3 regions of the Luteibacter sp. NPDC031894 genome follow, and region 1 is predicted to be linked to each of the others. Evidence: predicted binding sites of a transcription regulator. Region 1 holds the regulator's gene; each other region holds the start of a gene.
The links. The regulator HrcA, encoded in region 1, represses chaperone genes, less so after heat shock. The targets are predictions, from matches to a motif close to TTNGCACTCNNNNNNNNNGAGTGCNAA.
Positions count from the first base shown of each region.

Region 2: a site for HrcA is predicted at 2,234-2,260, ahead of ACQKIE_RS14310 (co-chaperone GroES). Genes of this name have one in related genera too.
Region 3: a site for HrcA is predicted at 2,419-2,445, ahead of rpoH (RNA polymerase sigma factor RpoH). Genes of this name have one in related genera too.

Region 1 is NZ_JBNNMV010000001.1:495,362-499,641, reverse strand. Features, by position in the region: gene dnaK (molecular chaperone DnaK) at 1-1,234, opposite strand, end outside; gene grpE (nucleotide exchange factor GrpE) at 1,327-1,863, opposite strand; gene hrcA (heat-inducible transcriptional repressor HrcA) at 1,950-3,011, opposite strand; gene recN (DNA repair protein RecN) at 3,145-4,280, shown strand, end outside.
Region 2 is NZ_JBNNMV010000005.1:148,900-153,179, reverse strand. Features, by position in the region: gene ACQKIE_RS14315 (protein-disulfide reductase DsbD family protein) at 1-1,980, opposite strand, end outside; gene ACQKIE_RS14310 (co-chaperone GroES) at 2,309-2,602, shown strand; gene groL (chaperonin GroEL) at 2,663-4,280, shown strand, end outside.
Region 3 is NZ_JBNNMV010000005.1:292,771-297,050, reverse strand. Features, by position in the region: gene ACQKIE_RS14975 (FMN-dependent NADH-azoreductase) at 1-404, opposite strand, end outside; gene ACQKIE_RS14970 (PLP-dependent aminotransferase family protein) at 508-1,929, shown strand; gene ACQKIE_RS14965 (DMT family transporter) at 2,021-2,338, shown strand; gene rpoH (RNA polymerase sigma factor RpoH) at 2,477-3,337, shown strand; gene ACQKIE_RS14955 (response regulator transcription factor) at 3,421-4,101, shown strand; gene ACQKIE_RS14950 (sensor histidine kinase) at 4,079-4,280, shown strand, end outside.

The DNA.
Region 1 (4,280 bases):
TGGTCATCACGCCGCCCATCGTCTCGATGCCGAGCGACAGCGGGGTGACGTCGAGCAGCAGCACGTCCTTCACCGAACCACCGAGCACGCCACCCTGGATCGCGGCACCGACGGCCACGGCTTCATCCGGGTTGACGTCCTTGCGCGCTTCCTTGCCGAAGAAGTCCTTCACGGCTTCCTGCACCTTGGGCATGCGGGTCTGGCCACCAACGAGGATCACCTCGTGGATGTCCGACACGCGCAGGCCGGCGTCGTTGAGCGCGGTGCGGCAAGGCTCGATCGTGCCCTTGACGAGGTCTTCCACCAGCGACTCCAGCTTGGCGCGGGTCAGCTTGATGTTGAGGTGCTTCGGACCCGAGGCATCGGCGGTGACGTAAGGCAGGTTCACATCCGTCTGGTGCGAGGACGAGAGCTCGATCTTCGCGCGCTCGGCAGCATCCTTCAGGCGCTGCAGCGCGAGCTGGTCCTGGCGCAGGTCTATGCCCTGCTCCTTCTTGAATTCCTCGACGAGGTAATCGATGACGCGATTGTCGAAGTCCTCGCCACCGAGGAAGGTGTTGCCGTTGGTGGCCAGCACTTCGAACTGCTTCTCGCCGTCGACGTTGGCGATCTCGATGATCGACACGTCGAACGTACCGCCGCCGAGGTCGTACACGGCGATCTTGCGATCGCCCGAGGTCGTTTTGTCGAGGCCGTAGGCCAGCGCGGCCGCGGTGGGCTCATTGATGATGCGCTTGACCTCGAGGCCGGCGATGCGACCCGCGTCCTTCGTGGCCTGGCGCTGGCTGTCGTTGAAGTACGCCGGAACCGTGATGACCGCTTCGGTCACCGGCTCGCCCAGGAAGTCCTCGGCGGTCTTCTTCATTTTCATGAGGACCTTCGCGGAGACTTCCTGCGGGGCCATCTTCTTGCCGTCGGCGGTCTGCACCCAGGCGTCGCCGTTCTCATGCGCCACGATGCCGTACGGCACGAGCTTGATGTCCTTCTGCACCTCGGCGTCGGTGAACTTGCGGCCGATGAGGCGCTTCACCGCGTAGAAGGTGTTCTTGGGATTGGTGACGCTCTGGCGCTTGGCCGGCGCGCCGACCAGGACTTCGTTGTCCTTGGTGAACGCGACGATGGACGGCGTGGTGCGATCGCCCTCCGCGTTCTCGATGACGCGTGCGGTCGAACCTTCCATCACTGCCACGCAGGAGTTGGTCGTACCGAGGTCGATGCCGATGATCTTGGCCATTGAAGTTGCTCCGTATTTCTAAAGCGGCCCCCGCGGCCGCGACTGTGTTTGAAAGTGGGGCTGAGCCCCATCGATTCAATGCCTTGTGAGACTCAGTTGTCGCGCACCACGGCCACCAGCGCCGGGCGCAGCAGACGATCGTTCAGCACGAAACCCTTCTGCACGACCGCCACCACCGTGCCCGGCGGATGCTCGTTCGACTCGACCGAGCTGATCGCCTGGTGGTGTTCCGGATTGAACGGTTGGTGCAGCGGATCGACGACGGTGAGGCCATTGGTCTGGGTCACCTTTTCCAACTGCTTCAGCGTCAGCTCGAGGCCTTCGCGCAAGGTCTTCGCATCCGCGGCGTCGTTGGTGAGGCCGAGGACGATGCCGTCGTAGACCGGAAGCAGGTCGCCCAGCAACTTCTCGTTGGCGAAGCGACGCGCTTGCTCGAGATCGCGCTGAAGGCGCCGGCGCTGGTTCTCGATCTCCGCCCGCTCGCGCAGGACCGTCTCGCGCGCTCCGGCCAGTTCGGATTCGAGGGCGGCCAGCTTCGCGGTAAGGGCGTCGAAGTCGGCGTTCACGCCGCCGTCCGCCGTACCGCCGTCCTGCACCTGATCCGGCACATGGGGATCGTTGTTCTGCATGCTTGCTCCAAATGTCAGCCTTACCGGCCCCTCATGGGAGGGACCGAACATTCGCGGGAAAAAGTAAACCCGCCTCCCGGGGCGGTTTATGAGGTCGCCGCGGCGCGATTCAAGGCGTCGCTGAGCAATCCGGCGGTGGCCTGCACCACGGGAATGACGCGCTCATATGCCATACGCGTCGGTCCAATAACTCCGATCGCGCCCAGCATTCGGCCGCTGGTTCCGTAGGTGGCGGTGACGATGCTGCAGCCGTCCAGCGCCGAGAAACCGGATTCCTCGCCGATGAAAAGCCGCACGCCTGGCGCCTTGACGCACATCTCCATGAGCTGGAGCAGGTCGCGCTTTTGCTGGAAGGCGTCGAAAAGGTCGCGGAGCCGGTCGATGTCGGCCAGTTCCGAGTACCCCATGAGGTTGGTCTGGCCGCTGACCAGGACGTCGTCGGCGTCCTCCTCGGGGGCGAAGGAGGCCGTGGCCAGTTCCACCGCGCTCGCCAGCAACCGGTTGAGCTCGCCGCCTGCCTCGCGCAGTTCCGAAGCGAGGTGGGCGCGAATGTCCGCCAGCCGGAAGCCGGCGAACTGTGCATTGAGGTAATTCGCGGCCTGCTCCAGCTCGCCGGCGCCCAGCGGACGCGCCAGCTGGACCACCCGGTTCTGCACCTGGTTGTCCGAGAACACCAGGATCACCAGCACGCGGGCGTCCGGAAGCGAAACGAAATCGATGTGGCGCAGCGGGAAGTCGGCCTGGCGCGGCACGGTGACCACGCCCGCGAAATGCGTCATGGCCGACAGCAGGTTGGAGACGTTGCCCAGCAGGTCGCGCGTGGTCGTCTGGTGCGGCGGCAGGCCACCCTGCAGGCGCGCCATCTCGTCGCGCGGCAAGGGTTTCAGTTCGAGCAGGCTGTCGACGAACAGGCGCAGGCCACGCGGCGTGGGCACCCGGCCGGCGGAGGTATGGGGCGATGCGACCAGCCCCGCGTCTTCCAGGTCCGCCATGATGTTGCGGATGGTGGCCGGGCTGACTTCCAGCCCGGACGAGCGCGCCAGCGTGCGCGAACCCACCGGCTCGCCGTCGGAGAGGTATTGGGAAATAAGGGTCCGCAGCAGCCGGCGCGCGCGAGCATCGATGTCATGACCGGAAAACGGATTCATTCGCTGGCTGGGTCGGGAAGGGGTCGGGTCGTCGCGCTATCAATAAGGTCTGGGCGTCCCGCTTGCAAGTCTCGGCCCTTGCGACGCGGCTCCCGCTACAATCGGCGCGTTTCCCTCCGCCACCCTGGTGCCCATGCTCACCTCGCTCTACGTCCGCCAGTTCGCCGTCGTCGAAGAAGCCGAGGTGGCCTTCGGCCCGGGCCTCACCGTGGTCAGCGGCGAGACCGGCGCCGGTAAGTCCCTGCTGGTGGACGCACTGATGCTCCTGGCCGGCGCCCGTGCCGACAGCGGCATGGTCCGCGCCGGCAGCGATCGCGCCGAACTGGCCGCCGAGTTCGACCTCACGGGGTTGCCGGAGGCGTCGGAGTGGCTGCGCCAGGAAGAACTGGACGACGGCGAGACCTGCCAGCTGCGCCGCGTGATCCGCACGGAAGGCAGCTCGCGCGGCTGGATCAACGGACGTCCGGCCAGCCTCGCGCAGATGTCGGCGCTCGCGGCGTTGATCGTGGAAATCCACGGCCAGCACGAGCACCAGGCCTTGTTGTCGCGCCAGCACCAGATGGCCTTGCTCGACGCCTATGCAGGCAACGAGGAGCGGCTGGCGCGCGTGCGCGACACCGCGCGCGCATGGCGGGACGCCGTGGCGCGCATCCGCGTGCTGTCCGGCGGCGACGATCGCGAGCGCCAGATCGAACTGCTCGCCCACGAGCTGGAAGAGCTGGAGCGTTGGGCCCTCGCGCCCGCCGCGCTGGAGGACCTGGAGGCACAGCACCGCCGGCTCGCCAACGCGGGACGGCTGGCCGAAGGCGCCAACGGCATCGTCGAAATGCTCGACGGGGAAAGCGAATTCGCCATCGGCCGCGCCCTGCTCCGCGCCCACGCCGAAGTCTCGCGCCTGGCCGAAATCGACGGCACGCTGGCGCCGCTGCTCGAGCTCCTCGACAGCGCCCAGATCCAGGTGGGTGAAGCCGTGGACGGCCTCGGGCGCTACGCCCAGGACGTGGAACTGGATCCGGAGCGGCTGGCCGAAGTGGACACCCACCTCACCCACCTGCACGACCTGTCGCGTCGCTATCGCCTTCCCATCGAAGAGCTTTCCGCGAAGGCGGACGAGGTGCGCGAGCGCCTGGCCGAACTGGAAGGCGCGGGCGATGCCCTCGACCGCGTCGCCGGTGAGCGCGATCGCCTGCGCAAGGAATACGACGTCGCCGCCGCCGCGCTCTCGAAGGCCCGCGCGGAAGCCGCGGGTCGCCTGGGCAGTTCGGTGGC
Region 2 (4,280 bases), on a different contig from region 1:
GGCCTTGCAGGTGATGCACCAGTCGGCCGTCATGTCGACCAGCACGGGCGTGCCGGCGCCACGCAGTTCCGCGAGCTTCTCCGGCGAGTACGGCACCGACCCGTCGGAGGCCACGTTCACGGTCGACGGCGCGGGCAAGCCATGTACCGTCCACAGGGCCGCGGCGGCACCGATCGCGAGCACGGCGGTGAACGCCCACGACAGTGCGCGACCGCCGCGATTGCGCCCGTACCACCACAGCGCCATCGCCAGGAGCACGCCGCCCGCCAGCACGAGCGCGGTGGCATCGGCGCCACGCTGTTTCGTCAGCACCCAGAGCAGCCACACAGCCGTGAGGTACATCGGGAACGCCAGCGCCTGCTTCAGCGTTTCCATCCATCGACCGGGGCGCGGCAGCAGTCGCGCGATCGCTGGCACGAAGCCGATGAGGAGGAAGGGGAGCGCGAGGCCCAGACCGAGCGCGAGGAAGATCAGGAAGGCAACGGCCAGCGGCGCGGCGAATGCGAAGGCGATGGCTGAACCCATGAACGGTGCGGTGCAGGGGCTCGCGACGACGACGGCAAGCACGCCGGTGAAGAAATCGCCGGAGGGGCCGGAACGCGCCGCCAGGCCACTGCCGACGTTGCCGAGGGAGCCGCCGATCTCGAAGACGCCGGACATGGACAGGCCTACCGCCAGCATGACGTAGACGAGCAGGCCGATCGCCAGCGGCTGCTGGAACTGTGCGCCCCATTGCACGCCGTGCCCGGCCGCCCGGATGCCGACGATGATGAGGCCGAGAACGGCGAAGGCGACCAGCACGCCCGCCGTGTACCAGAGCGCGTGGCGGCGCGCCGCGGCATGGCTTTCACCGCTCTCCAGCACGGTGACCGCCTTCAACGACAGCACGGGGAGCACGCACGGCATCAGGTTCAGCACGAGACCGCCAAGCAGGGCGAGCCCGATGGCCGCGATGAAACCGACAGGCGCGTCCCCGCCCGGCTTCATGCCCGGAGGTGGCGGCGTTGGCGCCACCTCTGCCGGCGCGGCGGCCTGCTGTTCCTCGCTGGCGGCGCCGACCGAGGCGGTGCCGGCTGCGAGGTCGACGCTCACGAGGCGCTTCATGACGGGGTAGCAGATGCCGTTCTCGAGGCAGCCCTGGTAGGCCACGTCGATAGCGACGGTCGAAGCCTTCGCCGTGCCTTCGAGCGGGACGGGCAACTCCACCTGGTCGAAATAGACGATGGTGTCGCCGAAGTGTTCGTCGTGGTGGGCCGTGCCGCTCGGCCATTCCGGCTCGCCGACGCTCACGCCGGCGGGCGACGCCACCGTAACCTGTGTCTTGTCGCGATACAGGTAGTAATCCTTGGGCATCGTCCAACGCAGCAGCAGGTTCCCGCGATCCTTGACCAAGGCCTCGAAGCGGAAGGCCTGCTCGGCGGGTAACGGCTGGGCGTCGGTGCCGGAGGTCGCGCCGGCGGGCGCGCCGAGCAACGCCGCGGCGTTGCTCGCCGGCGTGGCGGGCGCCGCGGCAGGGATCGTGGACGGGCCGCCGATCGCCAGCGTGAGGTGCTCGGTGTTGGGCGGGTAGCAGATCTTCGGCTCGACCTCGTGACAGCCCTGGTACTGGACGTTCAGCGCCAGGGTCTTGGTCGACGCGTCGGCGAGGGTATAGGGCACGCTCGCCTGGATGTCGCCGTGGTAGATCTCCACGTCGCCCAGGTATTCGTCGTGCTCCTTGAGACCATTCGGAAGGCTGGGCTCGCCGAGCTTCACCGCCGCCGGATCGGCCGCCGTGATCTTGATCCGTCCCCGGTAGAGGTAGTAGTCCGGCGCGATCCGCCAATGCAGCTTCACCGTCCCAGGCTGGCTGGCGTCCGTCGTGAGGAGGAACGCCTGGGTGACGGGCAGCAGTTCCTGGTCGTCCTGGGCGACGGCAGGAAGGACGGCGAACAGGCCGAGGCCGGCGACGAGGATCAGCGCGCGGCGCATTACAGACATCATGTCGACTCCGTGGATCGGTGCGGCGACGAACCGCGATGGACGTCGATCATTATGACCGGGCGTCACCGGATTGGCTTGCACGACACCTGCGTCGGCCCGGGCGAGGCCGCTGGCGACGGCTTCGGACAGCGCGCCCTTCGTGTGTCCTTGTCGTCCTTTTTTGGACCCGGGCCCTTGAACGGTTTCATCCAGGCGCCATGTGTCGATCACCCCAAGGACTTCCGATTTCGGAACGGCTTTGGCTAAAATTCTGGCACTCACCCTGGTCAAGTGCTAACAGGGTGGAATAATTCCTTTGTCTGTCAATCACATGGTTGGAGAAGTCATGAGCAAATTGCGCCCGCTGCACGATCGCGTCATCGTCAAGCGCCTCGAGGAAGAGCGTATTTCCGCCGGTGGCATCGTCATCCCCGACAGCGCCACCGAGAAGCCGACCCGCGGCAAGGTCATCGCTGCCGGTACCGGCCTCCTCCTGGCCAGCGGCCAGCTCCGCCCGATGGGCGTGAAGGAAGGCGACGTCGTCCTGTTCGGCAAGTACGCCGGCCAGGAAATCAAGGTCGACGGCGAAGAACTGGTCTTCCTGAAGGAAGACGACATCGTGGCGGTCCTGGAAGGCTGAGCTCCCGCTCGCCCCGTTCCTCCCGACCATTCCCAAGCATTCAAATAAGGATTCACAGTCATGGCAGCTAAAGAAGTCCGCTTCAGCGAAGACGTGCGCTCGCGCATGCTGAAGGGTGTCAACACCCTCGCCAACGCCGTCAAGGTCACCCTGGGCCCGAAGGGCCGCAACGTCGTGCTCGAGAAGAGCTTCGGCGCTCCGACCGTCACCAAGGACGGCGTCTCGGTCGCGAAGGAAATCGAGCTTTCCGACAAGTACGAGAACATCGGCGCGCAGATCGTCAAGGAAGCCGCTTCCAAGACCTCCGACGTCGCCGGTGACGGCACCACGACCGCTACCGTGCTCGCGCAGGCGTTCATCCAGGAAGGCCTCAAGGCCGTCGCCGCCGGCATCAACCCGATGGACCTGAAGCGCGGCATCGACCAGGCCGTCATCGCCGCCGTCGGTGAGCTGAAGAACCTGTCGAACCCGACCGCCGACGACAAGGCGATCGCCCAGGTCGGCACCATCTCGGCCAACTCCGACGCCGACATTGGCGACATCATCGCCAACGCGATGAAGAAGGTCGGCAAGGAAGGCGTCATCACCGTCGAGGAAGGCTCGGGTCTCGAGAACGAGCTCGACGTCGTCGAGGGCATGCAGTTCGACCGCGGCTACCTCTCGCCGTACTTCATCAACAACCAGCAGTCGCAGCAGGTCGAACTGGACGATCCGTTCATCCTGATCCACGACAAGAAGATCTCCAACGTTCGCGAACTCCTGCCGGTCCTCGAGGCCGTCGCGAAGGCCGCGAAGCCGCTGCTGATCGTCGCGGAGGAAGTCGAGGGCGAAGCCCTGGCGACCCTCGTCGTCAACACCATCCGCGGCATCGTGAAGGTCGCCGCCGTGAAGGCGCCGGGCTTCGGTGACCGTCGCAAGGCCATCCTGGAAGACATCGCCATCCTCACCAACGGCGTGGTCATCTCCGAGGAAGTCGGCCTGCAGCTCGACAAGGCCACGATCACCGACCTCGGCCGTGCCAAGCGCGTCGTGATCACCAAGGAAAACACCACGATCATCGACGGTGCCGGCGAAGCCGAGCGCATCCAGTCGCGCATCGGCCAGATCAAGGCGCAGATCGAGGAGACCTCCTCCGACTACGACCGCGAGAAGCTGCAGGAGCGTGTGGCGAAGCTGGCCGGCGGCGTTGCCGTCATCAAGGTCGGCGCCGCGACGGAAGTCGAGATGAAGGAAAAGAAGGCCCGCGTCGAAGACGCCCTGCACGCCACGCGTGCGGCCGTCGAGGAAGGCGTGGTCCCGGGCGGCGGCGTCGCCCTGATCCGTTCGCTCAAGGCGCTGGAAGGCCTGAAGGGCAAGAACCCGGACCAGGACCTCGGCATCGCGATTACCCGTCGCGCCCTCGAAGCCCCGCTGCGCGCCATCGTTGCCAACGCCGGTGAAGAGCCGTCGGTCGTCCTGAACAAGGTGAAGGAAGGCCAGGGCAACTTCGGCTACAACGCGGCCAACGGCGAGTTCGGCGACATGATCGCCTTCGGCATCCTCGACCCGACCAAGGTCACGCGTTCTGCCCTGCAGTTCGCCGCCTCGGTGGCCGGCTCGATCATCACGACCGAAGCGGCCGTGACCGAGCTGCCGAAGAAGGACGAAGGCCACTCGCACGGTGGTCCGGGCGGCATGG
Region 3 (4,280 bases), on a different contig from region 1:
GCCACGAACACCGGTCGATCGCGCAGACCGCCGACCTTGCCCGCGGGCGTGATCTGGAAGGTGCGCCGCGCCCGAACGACGTGGTCGATCCATGCCTTGAGTGAGGAGGGCACGCTGTAGTTGTGCATCGGCGTGCCGATCACGACCACATCGGCCTCTTCCAACTCACCGATAAGGATGTCGGAAAGCGCCATCGATCCGTCGCCGGTGACTTCCGCCGTGCCGGAGTGCTGAGCGAGGGCGTAGTTCGCGTCGATGTGCGGAATGGAGCCGTCGCCGATCACGCGTTGCAACAGCGTCGCTTCCGGATGTTCCATCAGCAAGTGCAGGATGATCTTGCGCGCGAGTTTGTCGCTCTCCGCGCGTTGCCCGTGCGGGCTGCAGCTGACGTGCAGGATTTTCATGGCTCATCCGGTGCGTAGGAAGGTTAGGTGCATCCTACGAATCCATGGCACAGGCACGAGGTCCAAGAATCGACATCCGGGCTATGCCATCATTCGACCACCCATGAGCAGCCGCACGAACAGCACGATCCGACCGCTGGATCCCAGGGCGACAGAGTCCTACTACCGGCAGATTTACGACCGGTTCCGCGACGCGATCGCGAGTGGCGTGCTCAAGCCGGGCGACCGTATCCCGTCGGCGCGTGCGCTCACCCAGGAACTGGGCCTCTCGCGGGGCACCATCGACACCGCGTATTCCCTGCTCGCCGCCGAGGGATATATCGAGGCGCGCGGACAGGCCGGCACCGTCGTGACGCCCGGCCTCAAGCCGCGCGCGCCGGTAGCGGTCGTACCGCCGCGGGCGAGAGGCGACACGGTCGCCCCGAGCTTTCGCGCGGATTCGATCCTGCCCTTCCAGATGGGCCTGCCGGCGCTCGACATGTTTCCCCGGAAGATCTGGGCACGCCTGGGCGCGCGCCATGCACGCAGCATGCAGCCCGCCGACATGGCCAACCCGCCCGCGTTCGGCCTGCCTGGACTGCGCGCCCAGATCGCCACGTACCTGCGCGTTTCGCGCGGCATCGATTGCTCATCGGAGCAGGTGGTCGTCACGGCGGGGTATCGCCATGCGTTGGGGCTGATCGCGCGCGCCTTGTTGAAGGAGGGCGATCGCGTGTGGCTGGAAAACCCGGGCTACCCGCCCACACGGGACTTGCTCGGGCAATGGGGTGTCGCGGGTGTGCCCGTTCCCGTCGACCACGAGGGGATCGTCGTCGCGGAGGGCCTGCGGCTGGCGCCGACCGCCCGCATGGCCGTCGTCACGCCCGCCCACCAGAGTCCGCTTGGCGTGTCGCTTTCGTTGCCACGGCGGTTGGCCCTCCTGGATTGGGCGGCAGACGCCGGCGCCTGGATCGTGGAGGACGATTACGATGGCGAATACCGCTACGTCAGTCGGCCCTTGCCCGCGCTGAAAAGCCTCGACGGCGAGGGGCGCGTGCTCTATGCCGGCACGTTCAGCAAGGTGCTGTTCCCGGGCATCCGGCTTGGCTATCTCGTACTGCCGGAAGCGCAGGTCCAGCGGTTCGCCGAGGTCTTCCACACGTTCGCCGGCGACACGCCCTGGCTGACCCAGGCCATCGCCGCGGCGTTCGTCGCCGAGGGGCACTTCGCGCGCCACATCCAGAAAATGCGCCGCTGCTACGCCGAGCGACGGGAGGCGACGATCGGCGGCCTGAAGGATGTCTTGGGTGACCGCCTGCGTATCGACTCGCCACCGGGGGGGATGCACCTGATCCTGCGCTTCGAGGGTCGCTGGTCGCCGGAGCAACTGGTGGCCCGCATGCGCGAGGACGGGTTGTACGGTGAAGCCATGGCGGACTGGATGGTCGAAGGTGAAGGCATGCCGGCGTTGCTGGTCAGCTTCACCAACATTGCCTCGCGGGCGCGCGCCGCGGAACTCGGGACGAGGCTCGCCAGGCTGCTTTGAGCATGGCCCGGCGGGAAACGCGCATCTTGGCTCTCCGGGCGCGAACAGCGACGGCGCACGATGTGTCCTCCCTTCGATTCGGCTCCTTCCCATGCCCTGGCTCCTGCTCGCTACCGCCGGTCTCCTCGAGATCGTTTTCGCCTTCGCCATGAAATCGTCCGAAGGCTTCACGCGCTGGCTGCCCGCCCTCGTCACGGTCGCTACCGGCGTCGCCAGCGTCATCCTCCTGTCGGTCTCGCTGAAGACCATTCCGGTGGGTACCGGCTACGCCGTCTGGACGGGTATCGGCGCGGTGGGCACGGCCGTCGTGGGCATCCTCGCCCTCGGCGATTCAGCTACGCCCGCCCGTATCGCTTGTATTGCACTGATTCTGTTTGGAATTATCGGGCTACGCCTGGTCCCCGCCTGAACCGCACGTGCGAGGCTCTGGACATGCCGGGGGTATTTCTGTACCATTGCGTACAGTTAACCGATGAACTTCGGGCTGGCTTAGCACTCTCATTCCGGGACTGCTAATCTGCGAACAGACTTTCAGGAGGTTCCACACATGTCCCAAGCCCTCGCCACCCGGAATTACGGGCTACCGAGCGTCGTTGGCAGTCTGGATTCCTATATCTCGGCCGTGCACCGCATTCCCGTGCTCAGCCTTGACGAGGAGCAGTCGCTGGCGCGCCGCTTCCGTGACGACGCCGATCTCGACGCCGCCAAGCAGCTCGTGATGTCCCACCTGCGTTTCGTGGTCCACGTGGCCCGTGGCTACAACGGCTACGGCCTGCAGCTGTCGGACCTCATCCAGGAAGGCAACATCGGCCTGATGAAGGCGGTGAAGCGCTTCGACCCGGACCAGGGCGTTCGGCTGGTCAGCTTCGCCGTGCACTGGATCCGTGCCGAGATGCACGAGTTCATCCTGCGCAACTGGCGCATCGTGAAGGTCGCCACCACCAAGGCGCAGCGCAAGCTGTTCTTCAACCTGCGCAAGAGCAAGAAGCGCTTGGGCTGGATGAACGCCGAGGAAGTGCGCGTGGTCGCGAACGACCTGGGCGTCCCCGAGGCCACCGTCCGCGAGATGGAATCGCGTCTTTCGGGCCGTGACATCGGCTTCGAGGCTCCGGCCGATGCGGACGACGACGATAAGCCGGCTCCGGCCGCGTTCCTTGTCGACGAAGGCGCCGATCCGTACGACAACCTCGCCGAGGAAGACGCCAGCAACAACCAGATGGGCGCGCTGTCGTCGGCGCTCGGCAACCTGGACGATCGCTCGCGCGACATCATCCAGCGCCGCTGGCTGGCCGAGGACAACAAGGCCACGCTGCAGGATCTTGCGGACGAGTACGGCGTGTCGGCCGAGCGCATCCGCCAGATCGAGGCGAATGCCATGAAGAAGATGCGCGTCGCCATCGCGGCCTGAGTCCGCGGTTCGGCGTACTATCCGGAACGGCCCCTCCATGGGGCCGTTTTCCGTTGGCGTCATCCCCACAGGAGCAGAACAGGATGCCCAGGGCACTGGTCATCGAAGACGACGAAGTCACCGCTCGCGACATCGTCGCGGAGCTGGGTGCGCACGGCCTCGTCGCCGACTGGGTCGCCGACGGTCGCGAGGGTCTCGCGCGCGCGCTCGCCGACGGGTACGACATCATCACGCTCGACCGCATGCTGCCCGGCATGGACGGCATCGACGTCGTGTCCGCGCTGCGCCAGCGCGACGTGGACACGCCGGTGCTCATGATCAGCGCGCTCTCCGACGTGGACGAGCGCGTGCGCGGCCTGCGTGCCGGCGGCGACGATTACCTGACCAAGCCGTTCTCGCCCGACGAACTGGCTGCGCGCGCGGAAGTGCTGTTGCGTCGCCGGCGCCAGGGCGGCAACGAAACGCGATTGCGCGTCGCCGACCTGGAACTCGATCTCGTCCGCCACAACGCGCAGCGCCGCGGGGAAGCGCTGACGTTGCTCCCCACGGAGTTCCGCCTGCTCGAGTTCCTGATGCGCAACGCGGGCCAGGTGGTCACCCGACAAATGATCTTCGAGCACGTCTGGGGCTTCCATTTCGATCCGGGCACGAACGTCATCGACGTCCATATCGGCCGCCTCCGTCGCAAGATCGACGGTGCCGGCCATTCGCCGCTCATCCGCACCGTGCGCGGCTCGGGGTATGTCCTTGCGCCCGCTGACTGACGCCTGGCGTTCCGCCACGTCGCGCCTGATCATCATCTACGGCGCGCTGTTCGCCGTCTGGTGCGTGGTGTTGCTGGGCGTGGTGCAGTGGGAGACGTCGCGCTACCTGTGCGGCGTGGTGGACCAGATGCTCGCCTCGCGCGTCCGCTACCTCGAAGGCACCGATCCCCACCACATGC